DNA from 2 places in the Shewanella sp. 5S214 genome. Region 1 is predicted to be linked to the other one. Evidence: riboswitches for the same ligand, from Rfam matches in the RefSeq annotation. Region 1 holds a riboswitch; the other holds the start of a gene.
What was found. Region 1 has a riboswitch for thiamine pyrophosphate ahead of ACED29_RS05830 (TonB-dependent receptor). Riboswitches for the same ligand answer to the same signal wherever they lie in the genome.
Positions count from the first base shown of each region.

Region 2: another riboswitch for thiamine pyrophosphate. It lies ahead of thiC (phosphomethylpyrimidine synthase ThiC); the one in region 1 lies ahead of ACED29_RS05830 (TonB-dependent receptor).

Region 1 covers NZ_JBGOOV010000006.1:109,815-114,258, reverse strand. The annotation lists gene ACED29_RS05855 (M61 family metallopeptidase) at 1-105, opposite strand, end outside; gene hinT (purine nucleoside phosphoramidase) at 310-663, shown strand; gene ACED29_RS05845 (PaaI family thioesterase) at 663-1,172, shown strand; gene ACED29_RS05840 (PaaI family thioesterase) at 1,169-1,636, shown strand; gene ACED29_RS05835 (YcfL family protein) at 1,699-2,091, shown strand; TPP riboswitch at 2,227-2,334, shown strand; gene ACED29_RS05830 (TonB-dependent receptor) at 2,392-4,444, shown strand, end outside.
Region 2 covers NZ_JBGOOV010000001.1:354,267-358,710, forward strand. The annotation lists gene thiC (phosphomethylpyrimidine synthase ThiC) at 1-1,981, opposite strand, end outside; TPP riboswitch at 2,188-2,287, opposite strand; gene ACED29_RS01390 (TonB-dependent receptor plug domain-containing protein) at 2,568-4,444, shown strand, end outside.

The DNA of each region.
Region 1 (4,444 bases):
CCAAGCGGGTAAACAAAAAACTTGTGATGGAGATGCTTCAGAGACAGTTAACGTGACTTCAAATAAGTGTGCTTTTGGATCGATCGCATGGATATGGTAATGCATAAAGAATTCCGAATAAGTAGGCGAGTCACAATCAAAACGATTGAGCTATAATCGACAATGCTGCCAAAAATGCCGACGTTAAGCAAACGAATCCCATTTTGAGCAAAAGATTATCCATAATGAGCGGTTTTACTGGAGTGATAGTTCAAAGAATTGATAGTATTATCAAAAGCAACAATGCAGTTATTTAATGAGGGCACCAAAATGGCTGAAGAAACCATATTTAGCAAAATTATTCGTCGTGAAATTCCAGCGGATATTTTATATCAAGATGATTTAGTTACTGCATTTAGGGATATTGCACCGCAAGCTCCTACCCATATTTTGATTATTCCTAACCATCTAATCGCCACGACTAATGACGTTAAGGCTTCTGATGAACAAGCATTAGGCCGGATGATGACGGTCGCGGCTAAACTTGCTGATGAAGCGGGTATTGCACAAGACGGTTATCGATTAATTATGAATTGCAATAAACACGCTGGCCAAGAGGTTTATCATATCCACATACATCTTTTGGGCGGTAAGCCGTTAGGCCCAATGCTGAGTCGTGACTAATGAAAATCAATAGCGATTTTTTTCCGTTAACCGAAGTGGCCAGTCGATTTGTTAATCAGTTAGCTCAATGCCGCCGTTTAGGGCTTACTGTCCAAGAGGCCAGTGAGCATCACGTGCTTATTGAGTTACCTTACAGCCAAGACATCATTGGTTATCCTGACACTGGGGTGATCCATGGCGGGGTGATTACCACCCTAATAGACACCGCCTGTGGCACGGCAGTGGTATGTGCAATATTAAAAAAATATCAATCGTTAGAATTGTCACCGACACTGGATTTACGGGTCGATTACATGAAACCTGCTGAGCCGCATAAATCGGTTTATGGGTTTGCAGAATGTTATCGATTATCGCCAAGCGTGGCTTTTACCCGCTCGATAGCTTACCAAGACAGTATTGATGAACCTATTGCTCACGCAGTGGGATCGTTTATGCGCATTAGCCCAGAAATGGTTGGTGAATCGTTTCGGCAAGCATTAATGGGTAATTTGCCGGAGACGAAATCATGAGTGAGCCAAGCAATATCAGTACGCAAACGGGTCTAGATGTTCAAGATGTGGTCAAACGGGCCATAGAGTTAAATGACTATAGTTACCTTCTTGAAAAAGTACCTTACTCACAATTTATAGGTATGTCTGTGGCGCGTTTTGGCGATGAAATGGTATTTAAATTACCCGCTAAAGATGACAATATTGGTAATCCTATATTACCTGCTATTCACGGTGGTGTGCTTGCTGGGTTTATGGAAATGTCAGCTATTGTGCAGTTAATGGTGTTTATGCAAGCTAAGAAAGTGCCTAAAATTGTCGATTTTTCAATTGATTATTTACGCGCAGGTTTGCATCAAGACACCTTTGCTGAATGCAAAATTACTCGCCAAGGTCGTAGAGTTGCAAACGTCAGCATGAACTGTTGGCAAACCAACCGCAAGCAGCTGATTGCGACAGCACGAGCACATTTTCTACTGGATTAGTCATGATGTGCTGCTGTGTTAGAGACAAGTTCAATTGCATCTATTTATTAAGGGAATATTGTATGAAAACATCATTATTATGTCTTATCGCTTCTGCGCTGTTACTTTCGGCTTGTGCGCATAATACTGCGGGTATCTCTGCTAATTCTAGTGGCCAACTTAGGGTTGATAATACCTCATTTGCTCGTGACGTTAACGTGACCGATATTTCATCACTTATGGTCGCGGACTTAATCAAAGCGTCAGCATTGATTCAAAGCCAATCGAGTACTGATTTGCGTATTCAATACAAATTCACTTGGTTCGATGCGAGTGGATTTACGGTTGAAGATGAAGCAAGCAGCTGGAAATCAGTTAAGTTACATGGCAAGCAGCAGTTACAAGTCGGTGCGGTTGCGCCCAATTCGCAAGTCACCCGATTTGAGGTCTATGTGAGGCAAGCATTCTCCAATTAGACTCCATTATCATTAGCTTTAAGCTTATTTATGACAATAATCGATGTGATTTAGTGTGAGGGTTAATTAATTGCATTGTTGAGTTATCAAATTGTGTCACTGCTCGTGTATTCATATTGAAGTTAGTTTATAATCGAGACCGCCAAGGGGTGTTCAGTAAAACCTGAACTGAGATGTCTGTATGACGAACCCTTAGAACCTGATCCGGCTTATACCGGCGTAGGAATGGGCCACACTATAACTCGGTGCACCTCTTATTCGCTACTCTTGCCGGATCTCAAAATTACTATTTGAGGTCCTATGTTCACGAAAAATTCTATTAGATTACACCACACCCCCATTGCCTTAGCGGTGATTACAGCCATAAGCTCACCTATTGCTATGGCTAAAACCGCTGATGTTGAACGCGTAACACCTGAATATGAAAAAATGGAAGTCATTGTCGTTAATGCTGATTTTAGTAATATCAGCCTTGAGAAAATGCCCTCCAGTGTCACCGTTATTGATGCGCAACAATTAGAAGATGAAGGCGCACAGCATTTTGAAGATGTGCTCAATTCGATTGCTAACTTTAATTGGTCTGGTGGTAGCTCTCGACCTAAATACTTCCAAATTCGAGGTGTTGGTGAGCAAGAGCAATATCAAGGTGCACCTAACTCATCAGTTGGTTTTGTGGTCGACGACATCGATTTATCAGGCCTTGGCATGGTATCGAGTATGTACGACATGCAACAGGTTGAAGTGTTGCGTGGTCCGCAGGGGACTCAGTATGGTGCCAACGCATTAGCCGGATTAATTTACCTAAAAAGTAACGACCCTACAGAGTCGTTTGAGCATGGCGCAAAAGTCAGCTTAGGTGACGATAACCTGCGCACTCTGTCAGGATTCAGCTCCGGCCCGCTCAATGACTCAGGCAAACTACTCTACCGGGTATCGTTAGAGCAACATAACCAAAATGGTTATCGTGACAACCTTTATCTTAATCGCGACGATACCAATGAGCGTGACGAGTTGACTGCCAGAGCGAAGTTACGTTGGTATGCGACTGACGATTTGCAAGTTGATTTAACCTTGTTACATGCAAACTTTGATAATGGCTACGATGTGTGGACATTAGACAATAATCCCAGCAACACCCTAACTGACCAACCTGGCGTCGATACGCAAAAAACCTCCGGTGCTGGGATTAAATTTATTTATTCTGGTATACCAACATTTGATTTCACGTCGTTAACCTCGTTTGCGCAAACCGACCACCATAATGGTTATGATGGCGATTGGGCTAATCCAGAATATTGGGCAAGCAAACAATGTGCAGCTTATGATGACTTTGGTGCCGTTAATGGCAGCGAACCTTGTGTTTACGATTATACCTGGGATAAAAAGGGCGACCGTAAAACCTTTACCCAAGAATTTCGTCTATCGTCAAAGACGGCTGGGCGTATTTTTGCAGGCAGCACCGACTGGTTAGTTGGCGTGTATGCGATGAATTTACAAGAAGATAATGACTTGTATTCAGAGTACAACACTTATCCAGATGAAGTGCTGCAGTCCAGTTACGATGCGACCAATTATGCGGTATTTGCTCAATTAGACAGCCATTTAGGTGATGAATATTTATTGTCTACAGGACTACGACTTGAACGTCGTGACAGTGATTATAGTGACAGTAATGAAGATAATTTCGCCCCATCAGAAGATATGTGGGGCGGGCATATTGCGTTATCAAAAGCCATTAATGCTGACCACAATGCCTATGTACGTATTGCCCGCGGTTATAAAGCGGGTGGTTTTAATATGACATTACCAGCTCAATTATCAGACAAAAAAGAGTTCGATACTGAGATCCTATATAACTATGAATTGGGCTTGAAATCGAGCTGGTTTGACGGTGAAGTCGATTCTACATTTGCGCTATTTTATATGGATCGCCAAGATCAACAAGTCGCCGCGTCGTTACAAGATCCTGATAGCCCCCAACGGTTTATTCTATTTACTGAAAATGCTGGTAGCTCGAATAACTATGGTGCAGAACTCGATGCTAAATGGTATTTAACCGAGAATATTGAGTTTTATGGCAGCTTTGGTTGGTTAGAAACCGAATATGGCCGATATCAATACAGCGATAAATATGGCTCAACTGTCGATTTGTCTGGCCGTGAACTGGCTCATTCACCTAACGTTACCTACAGTGCCGGTATGACCTATGTTGCTGACTCTGGTTGGTTTGCCAACGTGAATGCCAGTGGTAAAAGTCAGTTTTATTACTCGGACAGCAACGAGTCCAAGTCAGATGCTTATACCATTTATAATGCCCGTGTAGGTTATGAAACGCCAACTTGGTCGGCTTATT
Region 2 (4,444 bases), on a different contig from region 1:
AGTCGGTATCAACTTGTGCTGCTGGTTTGACGGCGTGATACAGTGCCGATCCCGACGCTTTGAACTCAGCCGACTTTTGCGCCATAGCCTCAGACGGATTTATGGCTTGAGCCATAGGTTGAGTTTGATAAGCACTAGCGGCAGATACTTCAATCTTAAGTGCTTCTGCTTGTTGAAGATTCGCGGCATATTCACGCACTTCGTGGGTTATTTTCATCGAGCAAAATTTAGGCCCACACATTGAACAAAAATGAGCCACTTTTGCTGATTCTTGTGGTAACGATTCGTCGTGGTAAGCACGAGCGGTATCAGGATCAAGGCCTAGGTTGTATTGATCTTCCCAACGGAATTCAAAGCGGGCTTTGGATAACGCATTATCACGCACTTGTGCACCTGGATGACCTTTAGCGACATCAGCAGCATGAGCTGCAATCTTGTAGGCAATTAAGCCTTGTTTTACATCTTCTTTGTTAGGTAAGCCTAAGTGTTCTTTGGGGGTGACGTAACACAACATCGCCACGCCATACCAAGCCATCATGGCAGCGCCAATCCCTGAGGTGAAGTGATCATAACCCGGCGCGATATCGGTAGTTTGTGGGCCTAAGGTATAAAAAGGCGCTTCATCACAAAGGGCCAATTGCTTTTCCATATTGACTTTAATCAACTGCATTGGTACATGACCAGGGCCTTCGATGATGGTTTGCACATCATATTCCCATGCAATTTTAACCAACTCGCCTAAGGTTTCTAATTCTGCAAATTGCGCTTCATCATTGGCATCGGCAATTGAACCGGGGCGCATACCATCGCCTAACGACAAGGACACATCGTATTGGGCGCAAATCTGGCAAATATCGCGAAAATGCTCATATAAGAAACTTTCTTGATGGTGGCTTAAACACCACTTAGCCATAATTGAACCGCCACGCGACACAATACCGGTAAGGCGTTTGGCGGTCATAGGTACATAACGCAATAACACCCCTGCATGGATGGTAAAATAATCTACGCCCTGCTCGGCTTGTTCTATTAGCGTATCTCTAAATACCGCCCAACTGAGATCTTCGGCAACGCCATTAACCTTTTCTAATGCTTGATAAATCGGCACAGTACCAATTGGAACAGGCGAATTACGGATAAGCCACTCACGGGTTTCATGGATATAACGTCCGGTCGACAAGTCCATGACGGTATCGGCGCCCCAACGAGTTGACCACACCAGTTTTTCCACTTCTTCTTCAATTGACGATGTCACCGCCGAATTACCAATATTGGCATTCACCTTCACCAAAAAATTACGCCCAATAATCATAGGTTCGGTTTCAGGATGGTTAATATTGAGTGGGATAATCGCTCGACCTCGAGCGACTTCATCGCGGACAAACTCAGGAGTGATCAGCTGACCAATATGCGCACCAAAAGCCTCTCCTGGTGCCTTTTGAGTCAATACGGTGTCGGTTACTTCAGCACGAGCCATGTTTTCACGAATGGCAATGTATTCCATTTCAGGGGTAACAATACCTTGGCGAGCATAATGCATTTGGGTCACGCATTTGCCCTGCTTGGCTCGCTTCGGCGCAACTAGGGCATCAAAACGCAAGTGATCTAAGCCATCATCAGCCAGTCGCTGTTGAGTAAAACCTGAACTTGCACCGGTTAATTGCTCGGTATCTTGTCGCTCATCAATCCATGCTTGACGGATTTTAGCTAAACCTTGACGCACATTAATGTCGGCAAGGGGATCAGAATAAGCGCCCGCGCAGTCGTAGACCATGATAGGTGGATTGGCTTGTTTAATGGGCTTTGCATCGGTGCCGCCAATGACGGTTTCAGTTTGATTAACCTGACGCATAGCGACGTTGATGTCTGCACGACTACCCGTTAAATAGACTTTTTCAGAATTAGGATGTTGTAACGGTTTAAGGGTATCAATAAATTGTTGAGCATTAGCTCGAGTTTGACGACGGTTTGGATTTGACATTAGCAACCTCATTATTAAGAGTAGAGTTGCTTGTCTGGAGAGGTGTTGATAGCAGCAGTAAACAATAAAAATACTATCGCTTACGTCAATAACCACATAGAAAAATACTAAAGTAATAACTTAACTGGACATATAAACCGATAAAAAACTCAGAGGTAAACGTCCATTTACTGTCTTGTTAAAACGTTATTATCTTCCCAATAATAATGATTATTACGCTTGTTTCCTTCGCAGGTTCTAGCCTGATCAGGTTCAACGGATCCCGAATAAACGGTCTCAGCCATAATGGCACTCCGACAAGATGTGCGTCAGTATAGGCAAGCTTTAAACAAAATATCAAGCCCTAACTATCATCTATTGCTATGACATCTATGAGTTAACATGCCGGCATTAGTTTAGCTTTATCCATTATCTATCGTATTCACTCAACACTTGATGCATATATTTATAAAGGTGCGACATCATGTCGCACTCTTCATATTTATTAGCAGGTTATAATTTATTAAGGTGAACAATCTCCTTTGAAATTAACTCATCAAAGGTTTATAAAAAAACAATAAAGGTGATAGCTTTGACTCACAAAGTAATGCAAACCATTAAATTAACGAATAACGCCCCATGGGCTTACTCATCAATTGCATTGGCAGTAACACTGGCCATAACGCCGCAAGTAAGAGCTGAATCGAATGACATACAAAACAACCAAGGTGTTGAACATGTCAAAGTACAAGGACAGCAAACAACACATAAAGACCTACTAGGTTCGGCTGAAAACCTCTTAAAAAAGCAAGGCGTCGATTTCTCTGAAGCTGGCGGTGTGTCAGCCTTACCCATCTTAAACGGCATGATGGGCGATCGGATAAAAATCCTTATCGATGGTAGCGACATCACTTCATCATGTGCGAACCAGATGAACCCGCCGCTCTCATATGTATCTGCAAATCAAATCAGTTCAACGCAAGTCGTCGCGGGAGTCTCTCCGGTAAGTGCTGGCGGTGATAATATTGCTGGTGTGATAAAAATCAGCAGTTTAAACCCACTGTTCACTGATAGCGACGCTGTAACATGGCACAGTGGTAATGTTTCTAGTGGTTATCGCAGTACCGATGATGCTTTTCTTGCTGGCGTCAATGCCACCGTTGCCAGTAAAACGTTAAGTTTTAGCTATCAAGGGTCATTTGAAGATGCTAACAGTTATAGCGATGGTCATGGCGATAAAGTACTCGACACGCTATATCAATCTCAAAACCATGCGCTAACGGCAGCTTGGCAAGATGAGACCCAACAAATAGCCATTAAGCTTACTCATCAACATATTCCTTATCAGGGTTTCGCTAACCAATATATGGATATGACTAACAATGACAGCTATGGAGCGTTAGTGCGTTATCAGCGTTCACTAGAAAATGATGCCGAGTTTACAGCACAAGCCAATTGGCACAGCGTCGAACATGAAATGGGATTCTTTACTGACGAAAAAACCGGAAATATGCCGATGGAAACCAAAGGAAAAGATTATAGCTACCAGTTGCATTGGCAATTACCCATAAGTTCAGACAGTACCTTGTTGATTGGACAAGAATATTATGTTTATCAACTTGACGATACTTGGCCCGCTATCGAAGGTTCATCTATGATGGGACCTAATGATTATGTCAATATTAATGACGGCAAGCGTCAACGTGCTGCTCTTTATGGTGAATGGCAACACACTCTAAATAGTCGTTGGTGGTTATCAGCGGGCGTCCGATATGAATACGTGTCAACAAACGCTGCTGAAGTACAACCCTATAACACTATGGCGATGATGGGTATGAACAATGTCAATGCCATAGCCGCAGATGAATTTAACAGCCTTTATCGTAAGCGTAATGACAATATTATCGACGCTACGCTCCTGGCTCGATATCAATTGAGTGACACTGAAGTCATAGAGGTTGGTTTAGCGAGAAAAAGCCGAGCACCAAATTTATATGAACGTTACAGTTGGGGTCAAAGCACCATGGCAACAACCATGATCGGTTGGTTTGGTGATGGAAATGGCTATATAGGTAACCCAAACCTCAATGCCGAAACAGCACATACCTTAAGTACAGCCTATAAATTGGTACAAGATGATTTAGCCTTCAGCGCTACCGCTTGGTACAGCAAAATAAATGATTATATTGATGCCGATGAGGTTGGTAGTTTTAACAAAACGCCTATGACCAATACTCGCCGCAATATTTTACAGTTTACCAATGTTAATGCGACTCTGTTTGGTGCACGTATTGATGCTGAATACCAACTAGCAGAAAACCGCAGTGGTAAATGGCTCATGGTTGCTAATGCCACTGCCACTCACGGCGAAAGAGATAACGGTGACGAGCCTCTGTATCAAATAAAGCCATTACAAACTGAACTTGCTCTTCACCAAGAACTTGGTGATTGGAAAAATAGCCTTAGCTGGCAATGGGTCGCGAG